4 regions of the Agrobacterium sp. NPDC089420 genome follow, and region 4 is predicted to be linked to each of the others. Evidence: predicted binding sites of a transcription regulator. Region 4 holds the regulator's gene; each other region holds the start of a gene.
The links. Region 4 encodes LexA, which represses DNA repair genes until DNA is damaged. Its sites were predicted from a motif close to TGTTCNNNNTGTGTTCNG; they were not measured.

Region 1 (5,237 bases), 110 kb from region 4:
AAGATCGGCTTCGCCAAGCGAATAACCCGAGAGGACCTGGGCGATCTGCATCACCTGTTCCTGATAGACGATAACGCCCTGCGTTTCCTTGAGCAGATGGTCGATGGTCGGGTGGATCGATTCCAGCTCCTCTTCGCCATGCTTGCGGGCATTATAGACCGGGATGTTTTCCATCGGGCCGGGACGATAAAGCGCCACGAGCGCGATGATGTCCTCGATACAGTCGGGGCGCATGCCGATCAGCGCCTTGCGCATGCCGGCACTTTCCACCTGGAACACGCCGATGGTCTCGCCGCGCGACAGCATCTCGTAGGTCTTGGCGTCCTCCAGCGGAATGGCGGCAAGGTCGACCTTGATGCCGCGCTTGGCGACGAAATCGACGGCGACCTTCAGCACCGTCAGCGTCTTCAGGCCAAGGAAGTCGAATTTGACGAGACCGGCGCTCTCCACCCATTTCATGTTGAACTGGGTGACCGGCATATCGGATCGCGGATCGCGATACATCGGCACCAGCTTGGAGAGCGGCCGGTCGCCGATGACGATACCGGCGGCATGGGTGGAGGCGTGGCGGTAAAGCCCCTCGATCTTCTGGGCGATATCCAAGAGGCGGGCGACGACCGGCTCCTTGTCCGCCTCCTCCTGCAGGCGCGGCTCTTCCTCGATCGCCTTCGACAGCGGCGTCGGATTGGCCGGGTTGTTGGGCACCAGCTTGCAGATCTTGTCCACCTGCCCATAGGGCATTTCCAGTACGCGGCCGACGTCACGCAGGGCCGCACGCGCCTGCAGCGAACCGAAGGTGATGATCTGCGCCACCTGCTCCCGGCCGTATTTGGCCTGCACGTAGCGGATCACCTCTTCGCGGCGATCCTGGCAGAAGTCGATATCGAAGTCGGGCATCGATACACGTTCAGGATTGAGGAAACGTTCGAACAGCAGCGAAAACCGCAGCGGATCGACGTCGGTGATCGTCAATGCATAAGCGACGAGCGAGCCGGCGCCCGAACCGCGGCCCGGGCCGACCGGAATGTCATGCTGTTTGGCCCATTTGATGAAGTCGGCGACGATCAGGAAGTAACCGGGAAACTTCATGCGCGAGATGACGCCGAGTTCGAAATCCAGTCTCTCGCGATAATCCTGCTCGGTATAACCCGGCGCCATGCCAAGCGCGGCAAGCCGCTGATCCAGCCCCTCCACCGCCTGCCTTCGAAGCTCATCGGCTTCGGCGCGCTCCGCCGCTTCCGGATCATCGCTGGCGCCGGTGAAACGCGGCAGGATCGGCCCGCGCTTCTTCAGCACGTAAGAGCAGCGCAGCGCGATCTCGACGGTATTTTCCAGAGCCTCGGGAATGTCGGCGAACAACGCCGTCATCTCCTCGCGGCTCTTGAGATAATGATCGGGCGTCAGGCGGAACCGGCTGTCATCCGAAACGATGGCGTTGTGCGCCACCGCCATCAGCGCATCATGCGCCTCGTAATCGGCCTTTGACGGGAAAAACGCCTCATTGGTGGCAACAAGGGGAATATCATATTCATAAGCAAGACCGATCAGGCGCCGCTCATGCGAGCGGTCATAACCCGTCTGGCGCTGCAATTCGACATAAAGCCTGTCACCGAAAAGTGACTTCAGGGCCAGCAGCCGCTCTTTCGCCTGCGCGGCATGGCCTTCCTTCAGCGCCATATCGACGGGACCGCCGGCCGCGCCGGTGAGCGCGATCAGCCCGGCATTGGAGGCCTCTTCCAGCCATGCGCGGGTAATATGGACGGAATGGCCGCTGCCCTCGCCTTCCAGATAGGCGCGGCTGACGAGATCCACCAGCCGCTCGTAGCCTCCGGCATCGGCGGCCAGCAGCACGATGGCGGGCAGCTTCTGGAGATGGCTGTTGTGGTTGCGGCGATCCTCCGCCACATCCTGCATGTCGATGGACAGCTGGCAGCCGATGATCGGCTGCAGACCCTCATCGCGCGCCTTCTCGGAAAATTCCAGCGCAACGAAAAGGTTGTTTGTATCGGTAATGGCGATGGCCGGCTGGCCGTCCCCGACGGCCTTGGACATGATTTTCTTGAGGGGCAACGCCCCCTCAAGCAGGGAATAGGCGGAATGAACCCGCAGATGGACAAAACCCGGCGTCTTCAGCGTTTTGTCAGAGGTCTCTGCACGCACAACCGTATCGCCCATATCGTCATCCTGTCATTCTGAATCGAGGGGGCGATTTTCCGATGTCCGGCGCTCAAAGTCTACAGCCTTGCGGTGGCCATACAGGCTTCTGCGCCGGTATCTCCTTCACAGCGCGGTGAGGATCACCGAAAAGCTGGCCACAAAGACAGCGATGGAGGCAAAAGCGGCAACGTCACGGATGAAATCAGTCATTGGTCTCTCCTTACTCGTTATGTTCCAACTTTGTTCTCATTTTGTTCGATTGTCAACAGGGTTTTGCTGATATTCCCCTTGCTAACGCCGCAGAATCAGCTGCGGTTCCGTTGCCATGTCCGGCAAGCCCCTGACTCCAAAGTGAAAAAACCCGAAGGAAAAAACACCTCCGGGTTGGCAAAAAATACAGACAGGAAGAGCTGATCCCGACCCTGCGGATCAGGGTGGAAGTGAATCCCAGCCGCTCGAGCTATCCTTGCTCGCGGCGGCACGGCAATTCAGCAGAGTGGCGGGACGATCAGAAATCGACGATCTTGCCGTCGGCGAGCGTGACGCGACGGTCCATACGCGCAGCGAGTTCGTGGTTATGGGTTGCGATCAATGCGGCAAGGCCGGATTGCCGCACCAGCGCCTCCAGCGCATCGAAGACATAATGCGCGGTCTCCGGGTCGAGATTGCCGGTCGGCTCGTCGGCAAGCAGCAGCAGCGGCGCATTGGCGACGGCGCGGGCAATGGCCACACGCTGTTGTTCACCGCCGGAAAGTTCGGCCGGGCGGTGTTCACCGCGATGGCCGACCCGCATGTAATCGAGCAGCGCGCTGGCGCGTTTGCGGGCCTCGGCTGGCGTGAGGCCAGCGATCAGCTGCGGCATCATCACGTTTTCCACGGCGGAGAATTCCGGCAGGAGGTGATGGAACTGATAGACAAACCCGATATCGCTGCGGCGGATCGCGGTGCGCGTCTCATCCGGCAACCCCTGACAAGGCGCGCCATTGATGAAGACCTCGCCCGCATCGGGATGTTCCAGCAACCCGGCCAGATGCAGGAGCGTGGATTTGCCCGTGCCGGACGGGGCGACAAGCGCCACCATCTCGCCGCTCCTCAATTCAAAATCGGCCTTGCGCAAAATCGATAACGACGTCTCGCCCTGACCGTAGGTTCTCTCGACGCCGGTAAGCCGCAGCACTGTTTTTTTTGCCATATTGCGAAGCGGTCCTTATTCGTAACGCAGGGCCTGCACCGGATCGAGCCTGGAGGCCCGCCATGCCGGAAAGATCGTTGCCAGGAAAGAAAGCGTCAGCGCCATGATAACGACGGTGATAGTCTCGCCAATATCCATTTCGGCCGGCAGCTGGCTCAGGAAATAAAGCTGCGGATCAAACAGCACGGTGCCGGAAATCCAGGAGAAGAACTGTCGGATGGATTCGACGTTGAGGCAGACGATCACGCCGAGCGCCACGCCGGCGAAGGTGCCGACCATGCCGATGGCCGCCCCGGTCATGAAGAAGATGCGCATGACCGCGCCGGAACTGGCGCCCATGGTGCGCAGAATGGCGATATCGCTGCCCTTGTCCTTCACCAGCATGATGAGGCCGGAAATGATGTTCAGCGCCGCCACCAGAACGATGAGGGTGAGGATCATGAACATCACGTTTCTTTCCACCTGCAGGGCGGAGAAGAAGGTCTGGTTGCGCTGTCTCCAGTCGGTGATGTAGATCTGCCGTTCGGCCGCCTGCTCGACCAGCGGCCGGATGCCGTCGACATCGTCGGGACGGCTGACATAAAGCTCGATGGATTGCACGATGCCGTCGGCATTGAAATAGAGCTGGGCCTCGGACAGCGGCATATAGATCATCGAGGCGTCATATTCCGACATGCCGATCTCGAAGACGCCCGAAATCTTGTAGGATTTGACGCGTGGATTGACACCCATCGGCGTTACGTCGCCTTCCGGCGAAATCAGGGTGATATCGTCGCCCGCCGTCACGCCGAGCTGGGCGGCAAGCCGTGAGCCGACAAGGACGCCATCACCTGCCATGAAGCCGACGAGATCGCCGGTCTTGATGTTGTTGGCGACTTCCTTGACCTTGTCGATATCCTCCTGGCGCACACCGCGCACCAGCGCGCCGGAGCCCGCGCCGCCCCGGCCGGAGGCGAGCGTCTGGCCTTCCACCAGCGGCAAGGCCATGGTGACGCCCGGAACGGCAGCGAATTTCTTCGCCAGTTCATCGTAATTATTAAAGGGCTGGTCGATCGGCTGCACGATCATATGGCCGTTGATGCCGAGAATGCGCGAGATCAGCTCGGTGCGAAAACCGTTCATCACCGCCATGACAATGATGAGCGTCGCAACGCCCAGCATGATGCCGACGAAGGAAAAACCGGCGATGACGGAAATGAAGGCTTCCTTGCGTCGCGACCGCAGATAACGCCAGGCCACCATACGTTCAAAAGCGGAAAAAGGTCGTGCGGTCTTTTCCCTGACAGCAGGAGCCGCACTCTTTTCAGCCTCGGCTTTTGCCATGTCGTCTCCCTGATCTCAAACCACAAGGCCGGTCTTTTTCCGAAAACCGGCCCCTATTTCCATGACATCGGCACTTGGAAGCGGAGCGGGCTTCCGGTGAAGCCGCTCCTATCGTCCCGTCCGCGCTTAACCAAGCACCCTGTTCATCGCCGCCTCGATCGTGACGGTTTCCCGCTCGCCGCTCTTGCGATCCTTGACCTCGACCTCGCCATTGGCGACCGAACGCGGACCGACGATGATCTGCAGCGGCACGCCGATCAGATCGGCGGTCGCAAATTTCTGGCCCGCACGGTCGTCGGTATCGTCGTAAAGAACATCCTTGCCGGCGTTGGAGAGCGAGTAATACAGCTTTTCGCAAGCCGCATCGCAGGCCGCGTCGCCAGCCTTCATGTTGATAATGACGACATCGAAAGGAGCGACCGAGGCCGGCCAGATGATTCCGTTCTCGTCATGCGATGCTTCAATGATGGCGGGAACAAGGCGTGTCGGCCCGATGCCGTAGGAACCCATGTGGACAGGGTGTTCCTTGCCGTCCTTGCCCTGCACTTTCGCACCCATCGGCTCG
Region 2 (5,237 bases), on a different contig from region 4:
GGTCGGCGACCGTGACCGTGGCTTCCGCGGTGATGTCCGGCGCTTTTTCGGGAACCGGCTGCGGCGTGCGGAACCGGCGCACCAGAGCGCTGAAGAGATTGGCGGCAAGCGAGGCGGCGGCTGCTGACTTGTCGTCGGCCGCGCCTGGCTGCAAAGCCTCGCCGGTTGCCGGCGCATCGCTTTTGGCTGCGCTCGCCGCAGCCTTTGCCGCTTCCGCCGCCTGCTGCACCTTGGGATCGTTCTGCGCCTCCGCGCCGAAAATCCGCTCGACCACATCTTCGGCCGTCTCCGCCTTCGCGTCGGCTTTCTGCCCGCTTTGCGCCCGGTTGCGGGCATCCGCGCGGGCCAGTTCCTCCATCAGCTTTTCAGCGGCTCTGGCGCGTTCGGCCGCCTCGCGCGCCGCCTCCCGCTGCTGCATGATGGTTTCGCCGCGCTGCTTCTTTTCGGCCGCCCTGCGGGCCTGATCGTAGAGATCGCGTTTTTTCGGGTCTTTCAGGAGATCATAGGCCTGCCCGATCTCGGCGAATCGCGCCGATGCGTCGGGATCGTCGCGATTGGCGTCCGGGTGGACGGTTTTCGCCTTCGTGCGCCAGGCGGCCTTGATTTCCTCATGGCGGGCGTCACGTTTCACGCCGAGGATCGAATATGGATCGCGCATGCGAAACACCAGTTACGTTGGCTCAGGTGCCTGCCGCCTTTCATGGCGCAATCCTGAAACTAACCCCTCCGAAAAGGGATGCCGCGATCATTCGCCTGCACGCCCTCGGTTTAATCAACGTCGACTGTTGCAATAAGTTGCTAATCACTCCTTTACGCAGCAAGCGCGCCGCACAGCGGCCGGCTTTATTCCATGCGCCAAGGTAAATAGATTATTTCTGCTCGAAGCGGGTGAGCAGCCATTCGCCGGTTTCCGACAGGCAGGCCTGGCCGGCATAAGCTGCGACGCCCTCGAAGGAGTGGCGCGTCGTCCTGAAATCGCGGCAGACGAAGCCGCTGGACCTGTCTTCGTGAATGGCGGTGACGACGCCGGCGCTGCCGGTGGCCGCATTGGCCCAGGGCAGGGGCTGGTCGGCGAGTTTGGCAAGATCGGCCGATGTTACGGCGTTGCGGATGGTCGCATCGTCGGTTTGCGGCGCATTGTTGGGCTGGCTGGGAACGGAGGCCGTGGAAAGCGAGCGGTCGACCTTGTCGCCGCCGAACAGATCGAGGCTGACGCATCCGCTCAGCACCACGAGCATTGACACGACGGCGGAAACTTCCGCGATCGACGAAAGGAGGCTCTTTGTTCGACTGTTCGACTTTGCTATGACGGTCACCATCTTTCACCAGAGATCATCTCTGGGGTCCAAATCAGCTCGGGAGCATTTTAGTCAATATGTCGGAAACGGGGTTAACATCCAGTGACTTCACGGAAGAAAATGAACCTTTCGCCCTTTTTGCCGAATGGCTGAAGGATGCGACGGCTTCCGAAATCAACGATCCGAACGCGGTGGCGCTCGCCACCGTCGATGAAAACGGCCTGCCGAACGTGCGCATGGTGCTGCTGAAAGGCGTGGATGACCGCGGCTTTGTTTTCTACACGAATTTCGAAAGCCAGAAGGGCCGCGAGATCCTCGGCCAGAAAAAAGCGGCCATGTGTTTCCACTGGAAAGGTCTGCGGCGGCAGGTGCGTCTGCGCGGCGAGGTGGAGATCGTCAGCGACGAGGAGGCGGATGCCTATTACGCCTCGCGCCCGCGCGGCAGCCGCATCGGCGCCTGGGCGTCCAAGCAGTCGCGGCCGCTGGAGGGCCGTTTCGCGCTGGAGAAGGCCGTGGCCGAATATACCGCCAGATATGCCATCGGCGATATTCCGCGCCCGTCCTACTGGTCCGGCTTCCGCATCCGCCCGGTCAGCATCGAATTCTGGCACGACCGCAAGTTCCGTCTGCACGACCGTATCGAGTTCCGCCGCGAGACGCCCGATGCCCCTTGGACCAAGGTCCGCATGTATCCGTGAGGCTGCGGAGCGGGCAGGCCGTCCGGCCTGCCTATTTCAGCAGCGAATCGAACAGCGGCAGGCCGATGATCGCGGAAATGCCGATCAGGCCGTAGCAGATGCGTCTGAAGGCCGTCTCATCGGCAAGCCCGTGCAAGCGCGCGCCAGCATAAAGGCCTGCTCCATAAAAGGGGAGGGCGAGCAGGAAAAAGATCAGGACCTCGGCGGTGAACAGGCCGCCGAAAAAATAGCTGGCGGCTGAGATGACGGTCGAAATCGCGAAATAGAGAACGACATTGGCGCGCACGAAAGCCCCTTTGAGAGCGCCGCCGAGCCAATAGGCGACGATCGGCGGGCCGCCCAATTGCGCGGCACCCGAAAACAGCCCGGCGACAAGCCCGGTCAGCAAGGTGAGCGGCGTTTTCGGGCGGCCGCTGTAACGCCAGCCCGAAATCAGAAACATCAGCAATATGACGACGATGACCGAGATGATCCAGCGCAGGGTCAGCGGATCGCCATGGGACAGCAACACCGTTCCAAGCGGCACGCCGACAAGGGCGCCCGCCGCCATGGTGAAGACCTCGCGGCGGTCCGCCATGCGGTAGGCGGGCGGTATCATGCCGATTGTCAGAACGCCGTCCACCACCAGCAGCACCGCTGACGCGATGCGCGGTCCGACAATGGCGCTGGCAAGCGGAATGAAGATGAGCGCCGCGCCGAAGCCCGAAAAGCCGCGTGCGAGACCCGCCAGAAAGGCCGCGCCCGCGAACATGGCGAGCAGCATCGGACTGCGGGCGGTGATGAGCGATGAGAAAAAATCGAGGAAGGACATGGGACGAGGCACTTTTAGCGAATAGCTGTTCCTACCGCGACGGTGGGCGTCTGTCGCGGAAATTTCCGTTCACCGCCGCATGACGCGCTTTCGGATCGACGCCGGGCGAGAATCGTGGTTAGAGTAGCTCAAGAACAAAGGATGAACAAATGCTTGCTGTCATGATGCATCAGTTCGAGTCTGCCTCGCAGAAATATGCCGATGAAAACGGAATTGTCCGCGACCCGGACTGGTACATGCTGAAGCTGCAGGAGGAGGTCGGCGAGGTGACGCAGGCCTGGAACCGGCTGACGGGGCGCGGGCGCGGCAAGGGCCGCAGCGAAGAGGAGATGAAACGGGATCTGGCCGACGAAACCGCCGATCTTCTCGGCCATGTTCTGCTGCTCGCCCATCGCAACGGCCTCGATATCGAAGAGGCGATCGAGCGGAAGTGGCGTTTCAGGCCGTCGAAATGACAGGTCGCCTCGCGCCGTCATGAGAGCGCGACGATAAAGAAGAGAATTGCAAGAACGGTCGCCGCCGTCGTCATTACCAGCCTTTCCGGTTGGCTGCGGGATATGAGGTTCAATCCGATGCTCACGGCAAAATAGCAGGCGATGATCCAGATGCCCGGCTCGATCCAGCTTGCCGGCCAGATAGTGGCGATGCCGGCCTTCTGCAGTGGAAAAGACGCGACAAAGGCGTAGATCGCGATTGCCGCGACGCTGGCAATGCGCTGCTTCAACGGTAAAACCCGGTGCTCGCCGCCCCAGGCAAGACGACCGAAGGGTGCACCGGCTGCAAGCGCAATCTGCAATGCGGCAAGGAAAAGCAATATCATGGTCGCAAGCGACACGGCAAAAAGCTGCATGACAACTCCGCATTATGAATGTGCCGGCAACCGGACCGAAACAGGTTGGTGTTCCGCCCCCTATGAAGCCTGTTAGCGGCCAATGGAGAAAGCCATGTGACGGTGCTGCGGCCTGCTTTCAAGCGCCTGAGGGCCGCATCTGTTGCAGAAGGTCAGCCACCGCATGAAGATCGCGCGCAACGGCGACGCATCTTTCCCGCATTTCCTCGGTCGGCGGCGCGACATCCGGTATCATGATTGTCATCATGCCGGCCGATGAGGCCGAGCGCACGCCGGAATAGGAATCCTCAAGCGCAAGGCAGCGTCCCGGATCGAGACCGAGGCGCGTTGCGGCGGTGAGATACGGCATGGGCGCGGGTTTCGGCTCGGTATAGTCGCCGCGCGCGACGATGGTGTCGAAACGCCTGAGAAGGTCGTGGGGGCCGAGATGGCGGATGACTGAATCGTGCCGCGAAGACGTGGCGATGGCGCGGCGTATGTCGAGCCGGTCGAGAAGATCGAGAATGTCGATGACGCCGGGTTTCAGAGCCACACCCTCCGCCATCATCACGCCCAGATGCCTGAGCCAGGCGTCGCGGAAGCTGTCGATGGGAAAATCCGCGCCGTAGTCGGCAAGGATCGTGCCGGTAATCACATCCCAGGGGCTGCCGCAGACCTTTTGATAGGTCTCGACCTTCATTCCATGGCCGCCTTCATCCGAGGCCGCCAGAAACGAATCGCGATAAAGCCGCTCGCTCTCGATCAGCAATCCGTCCATGTCGAAAACCACGGCGTGCGGCAGAAAAGGCAGCATGGTCGCTCAACCGAACCGGAAGGGGCGTTCGCCCAGGCTCTCGAACGGACGGATCAGATATCCATCCGGATCGGCGACGATGAATTGCCGGTTGCCGACTTCGACGGTGCCGCGTCTGTACCATTTTTCTTCCACCGGCATGACAAGGTCGATGGACGACCGCTCCAGCCGATGGAGAATAGGTTGCAGGGAAGGGACGGCAAGCTGCAGGTTCATGCCGCGGCCAAGCGGAAACTCCAGGGCGGCATTCTCGGTCACGAAGGTCCGGGTCGCGCCGATCTGGTCGATCATCAGTTGCGCATCGCCCAGCGCCAGATAGGCGAAGCCCTCTTCGGGGCGCTCATAGACCACATGAAAACCGATCAGGTCGCAATAAAAGGCGCGGCTTTTCTGCCAATCGCTGACGGCGAGTTCAGGAACGAGGGCATTGCGTATGATAGTCATGGTCTCCTTTGCCGCGCAGGCCAGACGATGGGAGGAATGGGCCTGCCGTGACGCTGATCTTATCGTCTTCTCGGCAGGGTGCCAGAGGAATCCGCATCATGGCAGCCATGGACGGGCTCACCGGCCGACGGCCGCAGGCCGGCATCTTACGCCTTGGTGCCGCCGACGGTGATCTGGTCCATGCGCAGATGCGGCTGGCCGACGCCGACCGGCACCCATTGCCCGGCCTTGCCGCAATTGCCGATGCCCGTGTCGAGTTTTGAATCGTTGCCAATCATCGACACGCGCTTCATCGCGTCCGGCCCGTTGCCGATCAGCATGGCGCCCTTTACCGGCGCGCCGA
Region 3 (5,237 bases), on a different contig from region 4:
CTTCGACGATATCGTGGATGTGACGACGTTCCATACGGACCCGGAAAACCAGTTCGGAACGATCATGACCGTCAAGCAGGAGATCTTCAGCAAATCGCCTTACCCGAACTGGACTGCCCTCGGCGTCAACTGGCTCGCCGGCTTTGATTTCGAGATCAAGGTTATTGCCCGCATCCCGTAAGGTCGGGTCAGGTCTGAAACGGCGGCGCTACAGGGCGTCGCCGTCTTGCTTTTCCATCCTTATAGCAGACGCTCGGCATGCCACTTCAGATGGCCGTCCATGAAGGTGGAAATGAAATAATAGGAGTGGTCGTAGCGATCGTGCATGCGCAGCGTCAGGCCGATATCCGTGCCCTTGATCGCCTCCTCGAACAGCCATGGGCGCAGGCCTTTTTCCAGGAAACTGTCGGCCTTGCCCTGGTCGATCAGGAATTCGGGAAAACGTGCGCCATCCTCGACCAGCGAGCAGGCATCATATTGGCGCCATGCGGCCCGGTCGTCGCCGAGATATTTTTCCAGCGCCGGTTCGGACCAGTCGGCGGAGGAGGGGGCAACGATCGGCGCAAAGGCGGAGCAGCTCCTGAAGCGCCCGGGGTGCTTGAGTGCAATGGTCATCGCGCCATGGCCGCCCATCGAATGGCCGAAAATACCCTGGCGGCTCATGTCCGCGCGGAAATGCTGGCCGATGAGGGCGGGCAGCTCTTCCGTCACGTAGCTGTACATGTGGTAATGCTCCGACCACGGTTCCTGCGTGGCGTCGAGATAAAAGCCGGCGCCCTTGCCCATCTGCCAGTTGGTCAGCTCGTCCGGCACGTCATTCCCGCGCGGGCTGGTATCCGGGCAGACGATGATAAGCCCGAGTTCGGAGGCCATGCGGCGATATTCGCCCTTTTCCATCACATTGGCGTGGGTGCAGGTCAGGCCGGAAAGATACCACAGGACCGGGCAGGGCTCGTGGATCGCCTTCGGCGGAACATAGACCGCAAAGGTCATTTCGCATTTGAGCGTTTCGGAAAAGTGCGAAAACACCCCCTGCATGCCGCCAAAAGCCGTATTTTGCGAAATGATGTTCATGAAGCCATTCCTTTGAGACAGTTTTGCAATTCAGCCCGCAAGCGAGACCGCGGCATTGACCGCAGCCGCCACCAGAACCGTGTTGAAGAAGAAAGAAACGATGGAGTGGAGCAACGTCACCTTGCGCATGGCGGTGGTGGTCACGCCCACATCCGATGTCTGCGCCGTCATGCCGATCACCACGGAAAAATAGAGGAAATCGTAACCGCAGGGTTCTTTCGTCGCCGGAAAATCCATGCCGCCGCGATGCTGGCGCTTGCCGTCCACCGTGGCCGGACGCCAGTATAGATGCGCATAGTGCAAGGCCGTCATGGTGTGGATCGTCAGCCAGCCGAAAATAACCGATGCGAAGGCGATGAGCAGGGTCCAGACCGTTTCGCCCGTATGATTGAGCGCCTGAAACAGCGATACGACGGCAACGCCGACCGCGAGCAGCGTGACGGCGATGATGGCGATTGCGGGCAGGTCGTCGCTATCGGCATGGGCCTTCAGATGCTGCGCCGTCAGTCCCGGCAGGCGAAAGGCGACCAGCGTCAGATAGGTGAGGAAAAACAAGACGGCGGCAATCTCGATGGCAAGGGCTGGCGCAAATGCCAGCGCCAGCCCGAGGCTGAAAGCGCCGACGAGAAAGGCAATGACGAAAGGCCGATGGCGACGATAGGCATCGCCCTTGGGATCAGCCTGGTTTTTGGCATTCACCGGCTTCTTGGGACTGGCTGGGTTCTTCGGATTTGCCGGGGTCATGGGCGACGCCTTTCTGTTTGCAGCGTCACTTTTTGACACGGCGGCAGAAGCGGTCAAGCGTCTCCAGAAAGGCGGAGCGGTCACGCGGTGAAAAAGCGGCGTTATATCCCTTGCTTTCACCGGTTTCGCGCAGATGCGCGCCGAGATCGCGCATCGCCGTCGCCATGCCGATATTCGACTGGTCAAAGACGCGCCCGGTTGGACCCGTTACCAGAGCACCCTTGGCGACGCAGCGCCCGGCCAGCGGCACATCCGCCGTGATGACAATATCGTTTTCGCCGGCGCGGTCGGCAATCCAGTCGTCTGCCGCATCGAAACCGGCCGACACGATGACGTTTTTTATCATCGGATCACGCGAGGGGCGCAGGCCGGAATTGGCGACGAAGGTCACTTCCAGCCCATGCCGCTCCGCCACTTTGAGTATTTCCGGCTTCACGGGGCAGGCGTCGGCGTCGACATAGATTTGCGGGTTTTGCGGCATGAGCACTCTTCGGGATAATTCCTGTGATGCTTTTAAGGGCAAACGCGGCAATTACCAAGCCTGCTTTCGCCGAAATGCCCGCTCGATGGCCGGGGTCGAGGCGGGCTTGTGGTCGTCCCACCATTGTTGTATGTTCGTGTTATGTTCTTTTTTGGGGAGGCGTCCGATGCTGGAAGAATTCATCGTGCAGGCGAAATCCGCGACCTATGTCGGCGGCGGCAACACGTCAAAGACCTCGACCCGGAAGGGATCGAACGATCTCACCTACCAGCAAGGTGACTGGGACTATATCGACAGCTATTTCGGCGGGACCGATTTCATCGGCCAGGAGGTCGTGTGGCGCGAAGGCGTCGCCCTCTGGGCCATGAATTATTATGGTCGTATCCTGAGGCCGGACATGATCGACGGCACAATTGCCGGCAAGGTCATTCAGGCGTCGCTTTCCACACTTTATCGGCAGGGTCGGTTTCTTGGCGGTTTCACCCATCACGTCGGAGACCTGGTCTATGTCGATACGAATACGGGTGACCCTCGGTCTTTCACCGGTGTCGAGAGGATTTACCGGGGCGACGTCGAGACGTACCGGCTTGACTATCACGGCGGGATGATAAAGCCCTAAAGCGACGAAACTGCCATGAACAGGAGCCGCAATGGCAAATGGCGACGTTCAATATTTCAAGGCGACACTCTATTTCGACAGCGAACCCGCAATTTCGGCGGCGAGCCTGACGCAAGCCTGGGGCGCTGAGGGCTATGAATGCGCATCGGTGAACGACAACGGTATCTTTGACGGTCTTCGCGGTGCGACCAGAGTTTTTGTCGGTACGCCGGAACCGGTAACGGCGCTGGTCGCGCCGGCACATTATCCGGCTGTCGCGCAGGCCAGGGTCGACTGGTCAACGCTCTTTTGCGTCGATGCAAAAGCGGCATATGACGATTTGCGTCAGGCCACACACCAGTGCGAGTTCGGGTTTTTCATCATCGCGGATGAGGATAATCCTGAAATCGCTCACAACCAGATCGCCTCGACCCTGCTCGGCATCCATCAGGTCGCCCCGATGCGGGCGGTCGTACTGCATTACCTGGACATGATCGTCGGCCGCGCCAATCTCGACGACTATCTGAACTATGCCAACAGTCATCTCGATCAACCGCAGCAAATGGCTGCGATGCTTGCCTTCGGAGCCTTTGTAACGGAGGAAGGCGAGGCAATCACGGCCTGGACGACGGGTCTGGACCGCTTCGGCCAGATGGATTTGTCCTTTGAACCGAAGGCTGGCGACGCCACGCAAGCGCTTCTCACCATATTCGGCCTGGCGCATCTCGTGGTCAGCGGGCGACGGCGGTTTGCCGCCGGTGAAGCCATCACGTCTTTCGACCTTCTCGCGCGGCTGGAGCCTGCCGAACTGCACGGCCGGTCCATGCTGCGCGTGATGCGGCACGGTGCGGAATAACGGCCTCGTTCCGAGGCTTTCGGGAGCAATGCACGTTCACCGCTCCCGTTTTCGCTTATCGGCTCAGCCAGGCTGCCTGGTTTTGCGCAGATAGGGAAGAACCGTGTCGTAGGAGCCGAAACGGGCAATCGCATCTTCGTTGGAAACGGCCGCAGTGATGATGACATCCTCTCCCTGCTTCCAGTTGGCGGGCGTCGCCACCTGGTGTTTGGACGTGAGCTGAATGGAATCGATGGCGCGGAGAATTTCCTCGAAGTTGCGGCCGGTGGTCATCGGGTAGGTGAGGACCAGCTTGATCTTCTTGTCGGGACCGATGACGAAGACCGAACGCACGGTGGCATTGTCGGCCGGGGTGCGGCCTTCGGAACTGTCGCCCGCGCCGGCGGGCAGCATGTCGTAGAGCTTCGCCACCTTCAGGTCCTTGTCGCCGATCAGCGGATAGTCGACATCAAAGCCGGTGGCTGTACGGATATCGTTCTTCCATTTCTCGTGGCTTTCGACCGGGTCGACCGAAATGCCGATGATCTTGACGCCGCGTTTTTCGAATTCCGGCTGCAGGCCGCCCATCGCGCCGAGTTCCGTCGTGCAGACCGGCGTGAAATTTTTCGGATGCGAAAACAGCACCGCCCAGCCATTTCCGATCCAGTCGTGAAAACTAATCGGCCCGTGGGTGGTCTCGGCGGTGAAATCGGGTGCTATGTCGTTGATGCGCAGGCTCATCTTGTGGTTCTCCCTAATGATTTGAACTGAAATTCTGATGGTTTTCGGCAATCTGTCTCCGGCGTCGGAGCTTAGAGTGTCCGGGTAAAATGACCAGTCTTTTATCGTGCTCCTTCGGCGTCGTCCGCCTGCGGGCTCCTGATCGATATAGGTCTTAAAAGCTTCATGGCAATGACGCCTCAGGGAACCGGGCGATGATTGTTTTCGCCTCGGCAAGCCGGTATCCTGACACGGTCATCGATCGCGGCCGATATCCGATCACGGCGCGGCCCACCTCCGGAAAGACGCCATGGAGAGCAGTTATGACAATCACGATCACCGCCTTTGAACGCTCGCCCGATGGCGGCAAGGGGCTTGCGCGTGACATGCGTGTCCGCTGGGCGCTGGAAGAGGTTGGACAACCCTATGACGTTCGCCTTCTCTCCTTCGGCGCGATGCGGGAGCCTGCGCATCTTGCGCTTCAGCCGTTCGGGCAGATCCCGACCTATGAGGAGCGTGACCTCGCCCTGTTCGAATCCGGTGCGATCGTCTTTCATATTGCCGAGCGCCATGCCGGCCTGCTGCCGCCGGATCAGAACGGCCGGGCGCGGGCGATAAACTGGATGTTTGCCGCACTCAGCACCATGGAACCGCCCATCGTCGAGCATTTTGTCACAGGTTTTCTTGAGAGGGACAGGAGCTGGCACGGCGAGCGTCTCGAAATCGTCGATGAGCGCATTCGCAAGCGGCTGGGTGAACTATCGCGCCGGCTCGGTGCGGCCGAT
Region 4 (5,237 bases):
ACGCTGACGCTCGGCCACGGCGCGGCGCCCGGCAATCCGCGGACTTTGGCCGCGGCGAAATTCGCCGAACTGGTCGCCCAGAAAACCGAAGGCCGCGTGGCGATCAATGTCGCCGGTTCGGAAACGCTCGGCAGCGATGCCGCCATGCTGACCAGCCTGCGCACCGGCGCGCTCGATTTCACCGCCAACAGCCAGGGTCCGGTTTCGAGCGTCGTGCCGGAACTGGCGGCGCTCGGCCTGCCCTTCCTGTTCGGCAATGCCGATCAGGCGATCAAGGTGCTGGACGGCGACGTCGGCGCATCGCTCGATGCGCGCTTCCAGAAGGTCGGCATCGTGCCGCTCGACTGGTGGGATAACGGCATCCGCCATGTCTCCAACTCCAAACGCGCCATCACCAGACCGCAGGACGTCGCCGGCCTGAAAATCCGCACGCCCGCCGATCCGATGACCATGGATATTTTCAAGGCGCTGGACGCGGCAACGGTTCAGATCGCCTTTGGCGAACTTTATATCGCCCTCCAGCAGGGCGTCGTGGACGGGCAGGAAAACCCGCTGGTCAACATCGAAAGCTCCAAGCTTTACGAGGTCAACCAATACATCAGCCTCACCGCCCATAAATGGGAATCGACCCCGTTCCTGATGTCCAAATTCGCCGAAGGGCGGCTGGGCAAGGATTTCGAGGCCGTGAAGGCGGCTGCCAAGGAAGCCGGCGCGCTGCAGCGCCAACTTTCCGCTGAAAAGGCCAGCGCATCGCTCGCGGCCTTCAAGGCCAACAGTGCCATCGAGGTGGCCGAAGACATCGACCACGCCGCTTTTGCGAAGGCGACGGCGCAGGTGCTGGAGACATGGAAACAGAAGCCCTTCGGCGATTTCGTCGCGGAGCTGGAAAAAGCTGCCAAGGGCTGACGATCGCGACGCCGGCCGGCTTCCGCCCCGGGCGGCGTCGTCTCGCGCCCACCACAGGATCGGCGGGAGCCTCACTCACGCCGGCATTCATACGGTTTCAGTTTTCAGGAGATGCGCCAATGCTCGAAGGAGCCTTGTCCGCCGCCAATCGCGTTGACGGTTTCATCGCCATCCTCTGCCGCGTCATCATCGTGGCGTCCGGCATTCTGCTCACGACCATCATGACCACGAATGTCATCGTGCGTTACGTCTCGACATCCGGCGGTCTGGATTTCGCGGAAGAGCTGCCGACCATGCTGTTTCCCTGGTTCATCGTCGCCGGCATCACGCTCGCGGCGCAGAACGGCGCGCATATGGCGGTGGAATGGATCTATGACAAGTTCGACGACCGCGGCAAGGTCGGCGTTCTGCTGTTCGCCAATCTCGTGACGGTCGCGAGTTTCATCGTTCTGGCGCAGCAGGCGCTGGTCGTCGCCGAGATCGCCGGCGCTGAAATAAGCCCGGTTCTGCAATTGCCCAACAGCATCGGTTATTACTCCATCGCCTTCGGCGCGGCACTGGTCTCGATCACCACCGCAACCGCCAGCCTGCGCATTCTGTCCGGCGGCTGGCACGCGCGCCCGCACGGCGCAACCGAGGAGATGCCCCTATGACCATCGTGATGATCATTGCATTTTGCATTCTCATGATGCTGGCGGTTCCCGTCGGTTACGCGCTGATCATTTCGGCAGGCGTCGCCGTGCTGTGGAACGGTTATGTGCCGCTTTCCATCGTGGCGCAGCAGGTCTATGACCAGACACAGTCCTTCCCCATGCTGGCGCTGCCGTTCTTCATGCTGGCCGGCACGCTGATGCTGGGCGGCAAACTCGGAACCCAGCTTTTGGAACTCGCCTCCAAAGCCATGCAGCGCTGGCGCGGCGGCCCGCTTTCCACCACTGTCATCTCTTCGGTGGTGTTTGGCGGCGTCTCCGGCTCTGCGGTCGCCAATGCCAGCGCACTGGGTTCGGTGCTCATTCCATGGCAGAAACGCCAGGGTTATCCCGCGCCTCTCTGCGCGGCGAACAATGCCACCTCGGCCGTTATCGACGTGCTCATTCCGCCCTCTATCCCGATGATCCTCTATTCGCTGGTGAGCGGCGTCAGCATCGCCAATCTGTTCATTGCCGGAATCTTGCCCGGCCTGCTGATGGCCGTCGGCTTCATCATCGTCTGCTGGGCGATTGCCGTGCGCCGCGGTTATGCGGTCAGCGATGAACGCATCCGCAAGCGCGATCTGGCGGTTCTGGCATTTCGCAGCCTGCCGGCGATCCTTCTGCCGATACTCATCATCCTCGGCCTGCGCTTCGGCTTTGCGACGCCCACGGAGGTGGCCGTTCTTTCGGTCGTTTATTCGCTCGTGCTCAGCATCGTCTTTTACCGCGACCTGACGTGGAAACGTTTCTGCGACAATTTCGTCGAGGCGGGTTCGGCAACCGGCGTCGTCATGCTGGTGATCATGGGCAGCGCCGCGGTGGGCTGGGTCCTCACCTTCGATCAGGCGCCCCAGCATTTCGCCACCTGGGTGGCGGAAAACATCTCGAACCCGATCCTGATCATTCTCATGATGAACATCCTGATGCTGATCATCGGCATGCCGCTCGATCTGCCGCCGTCGATCCTGCTGCTCGGACCGATCTTCGTGCCGCTGGCGGACATGATCGGGCTCGACCGGGTGCAGCTCGGCATGATGATGGTCATCAATCTCGGCATCGGGCTTTATACGCCGCCGATCGGCACCACGCTCTTCATCTCGTCCTCCATCGCCAGAGCGCCGCTCGGCGCGACGACCAGGGAGTTGTGGCCGTTCTTTGCCATGGCAATGCTGCTGCTTATCGCCGTCAGCTTCATCCCCGCCCTGACGATCTACTGACCTCGCCTGCAGCAGAACCGGAGACCATCGGCTAACGCCCCGGCCGGTGGTTTTTCGTTCACGATCTATCCTTCAAGATACGGCAAATCTTCGTTCCGCCGCTTCGCCGATGAAATCACGATCTGAGATGGAACCTTCACGAAATTTTAGGGGATTGCGGAACACATATGGAACATATAGTGTTCGTTCTGTATTTGTTTCGCGACCTCAACGACGATTCTCAAGGGTGTTTTCCTCATGCTCACGCGCAAACAGCAGGAATTGCTTCTCTTCATTCATGAAAGAATGAAAGAGTCCGGCGTGCCGCCCTCCTTCGATGAAATGAAGGACGCACTCGACCTTGCCTCCAAATCCGGCATCCACCGGCTGATCACGGCCCTCGAGGAGCGCGGCTTCATTCGCCGGCTACCTAACAGGGCGCGGGCGCTGGAAGTCATCAAGCTGCCGGAGGCCTACGCGCCGGGTGCGAGGCCGCAACGCGGTTTTTCGCCGAGCGTCATCGAAGGCAGCCTCGGCAAACCGAAGGCGCCGGAACCGGCACCCGCCCCCAAGGCGCCTGCCAACGATCTCGGCGGGGCGGTCACCGTGCCGGTCATGGGCCGCATTGCCGCAGGCGTGCCGATTTCCGCCATTCAGAACAATACGCATGACGTTGCCGTGCCTGTGGACATGCTGGGTTCCGGCGAACATTACGCTCTTGAGGTCAAGGGCGATTCGATGATCGAGGCCGGCATTTTCGATGGCGACACCGTCATTATCCGCAATGGCAACATTGCCAATCCCGGCGATATCGTCGTGGCGCTGGTGGATGACGAGGAGGCGACGCTGAAACGCTTCCGCCGCAAGGGCGCCTCCATTGCACTGGAGGCAGCCAACCCCGCCTATGAGACCCGCATCTTCGGGCCGGACCGGGTGAAGATCCAGGGCAAGCTGGTGGGGCTGATCCGCCGTTACCATTGATCGCTAATGGCCGCCATCGTCTCGGCGCGAACATCGCCCCGGTGAGGAGACCTCCATTGAGGATGGCGGCAATTCTGCACTTCGGCTGACTATGTCGATTCCGGGCCGACACATTCGTCCCGGGAGCAGCTGCATTCCGTTCCGCTGATCATCGGCTCCGGTCTTCATATGATATTGCGGCTTTGGCCCGGCCTGTTGCGCCCCGTGCCTCATCTGCATGGAGTTTCGATAACGTAGCGGGGTGTTTCGCCCGTGGGATGGACTTAACGCGACATCGTCACTGAACGGCGACATCCTCATCGCGTGACCCGCCGCCACTCATCAAAGGCGCTTATGGGTGCCATGGATTATTTTCGATATTCCGCAGCGCTTCGACATGTATAGAAATAAGCGTGATATCCGGGAGACAAGCCATGTACGATCTTTATATCGCCAACAAGAACTATTCCTCCTGGTCGCTGCGGCCCTGGGTCTTGATGCGCACGCTCGGTATCGCCTTCGATGAGAAGCTCGTTCCGTTCGGCGAAGGCGTTTCCTTCTCCAGCTTTTCGCCAACGGGCAAGGTGCCATGCCTTGTCGATGAGGGCGTGACGATATGGGAATCGCTGTCGATCGCCGAATATCTTGCCGAAAGGCATCAGGGCGTCTGGGCAAGCGACAAACAGGCGCGGGCATGGTCGCGGTCGGCTGCGAGCGAAATGCATGCCGGCTTTTCCTCGCTGCGCAATCTCTATCCCATGTCGGTCGGTATTCGGGTCAAGCCGAAGGCCGGCGATGCCGGACTTGCCGCCGATATCAGGCGCATCGACGCGCTGTGGAGCGAAGGCCTGAGGCAATTCGGCGGCCCCTACCTTGCCGGCCAGAAATTCACCGCGGTCGACGCCTTCTTCTGCCCGGTCGCATTCCGTTTCCAGACCTATGGCGCCGATCTTTCACCGGATGCGAAGGCCTATTGCGACCGGCTGCTCGCCCTGCCCGCCATGCGCGAATGGTATGAGGCCGGATTGCGGGAGATCTGGCGCGATGCCGCCCATGAAGAAGAAATAGGCGGCATTGGCGAACTGACCGCGGATCTGCGTCTCAAGGCCTGAGACCCAGCACTGGCGGTCGTCACTGCGACGTCGCCAGCAGCTGCCGGATGTTTTCGGGAACATCGTGCTCGAAACTACCGCTCTTCCAGTCGTAATAGCGGTGTTCGCTCCAAGGCCTGTCCACCCCCGCTATAGCGGCGCGCAGCCGTCCGACCACGGCGGGCTGTTCACTGCCGGCGAAACTCATTTCCACCGAACCGATGCGCCGCAGAATATCGCGGTTGAGCAGCAGTGCGCCCGAGCGGCATTGCGAAAACGAGGTTCTGCGCGAAACGACGACGATATCGGCGATGTCGCAGGCCTTTCCGGCAAACCGGCCATCCTCCAGAACGACGATCCATTCGCCGCTGCCGGCGCGCGCCACGCACCAT

Region 1: the regulator LexA is predicted to act here: its motif matches at 2,388-2,405, upstream of dnaE (DNA polymerase III subunit alpha).
Region 2: the regulator LexA is predicted to act here: its motif matches at 2,938-2,955, upstream of ACI2KA_RS07720 (MazG nucleotide pyrophosphohydrolase domain-containing protein).
Region 3: the regulator LexA is predicted to act here: its motif matches at 2,431-2,448, upstream of ACI2KA_RS22690 (DUF5680 domain-containing protein).

The regions. Positions count from the first base shown of each region.
Region 1 covers NZ_JBJDMY010000005.1:122,169-127,405, forward strand. Annotated here, with positions in the region: gene dnaE (DNA polymerase III subunit alpha) at 1-2,175, opposite strand, end outside; gene ACI2KA_RS09540 (ABC transporter ATP-binding protein) at 2,666-3,349, opposite strand; gene ACI2KA_RS09545 (lipoprotein-releasing ABC transporter permease subunit) at 3,365-4,672, opposite strand; gene proS (proline--tRNA ligase) at 4,799-5,237, opposite strand, start outside.
Region 2 covers NZ_JBJDMY010000004.1:197,467-202,703, forward strand. Annotated here, with positions in the region: gene ACI2KA_RS07700 (DnaJ C-terminal domain-containing protein) at 1-658, opposite strand, end outside; gene ACI2KA_RS07705 (RT0821/Lpp0805 family surface protein) at 870-1,319, opposite strand; gene pdxH (pyridoxamine 5'-phosphate oxidase) at 1,376-1,996, shown strand; gene ACI2KA_RS07715 (sulfite exporter TauE/SafE family protein) at 2,028-2,807, opposite strand; gene ACI2KA_RS07720 (MazG nucleotide pyrophosphohydrolase domain-containing protein) at 2,957-3,262, shown strand; gene ACI2KA_RS07725 (hypothetical protein) at 3,280-3,657, opposite strand; gene ACI2KA_RS07730 (HAD family hydrolase) at 3,776-4,450, opposite strand; gene ACI2KA_RS07735 (bleomycin resistance protein) at 4,457-4,894, opposite strand; gene tldD (metalloprotease TldD) at 5,041-5,237, opposite strand, start outside.
Region 3 covers NZ_JBJDMY010000018.1:46,410-51,646, forward strand. Annotated here, with positions in the region: gene ACI2KA_RS22670 (RidA family protein) at 1-181, shown strand, start outside; gene fghA (S-formylglutathione hydrolase) at 241-1,074, opposite strand; gene ACI2KA_RS22680 (DUF1345 domain-containing protein) at 1,105-1,818, opposite strand; gene ACI2KA_RS22685 (YaiI/YqxD family protein) at 1,844-2,299, opposite strand; gene ACI2KA_RS22690 (DUF5680 domain-containing protein) at 2,466-2,918, shown strand; gene ACI2KA_RS22695 (hypothetical protein) at 2,950-3,753, shown strand; gene ACI2KA_RS22700 (peroxiredoxin) at 3,817-4,473, opposite strand; gene ACI2KA_RS22705 (glutathione S-transferase family protein) at 4,776-5,237, shown strand, end outside.
Region 4 covers NZ_JBJDMY010000005.1:10,719-15,955, forward strand. Annotated here, with positions in the region: gene ACI2KA_RS08985 (TRAP transporter substrate-binding protein) at 1-906, shown strand, start outside; gene ACI2KA_RS08990 (TRAP transporter small permease) at 1,026-1,559, shown strand; gene ACI2KA_RS08995 (TRAP transporter large permease subunit) at 1,556-2,815, shown strand; gene lexA (transcriptional repressor LexA) at 3,053-3,775, shown strand; gene ACI2KA_RS09005 (glutathione S-transferase family protein) at 4,189-4,866, shown strand; gene ACI2KA_RS09010 (ComEC/Rec2 family competence protein) at 4,886-5,237, opposite strand, start outside.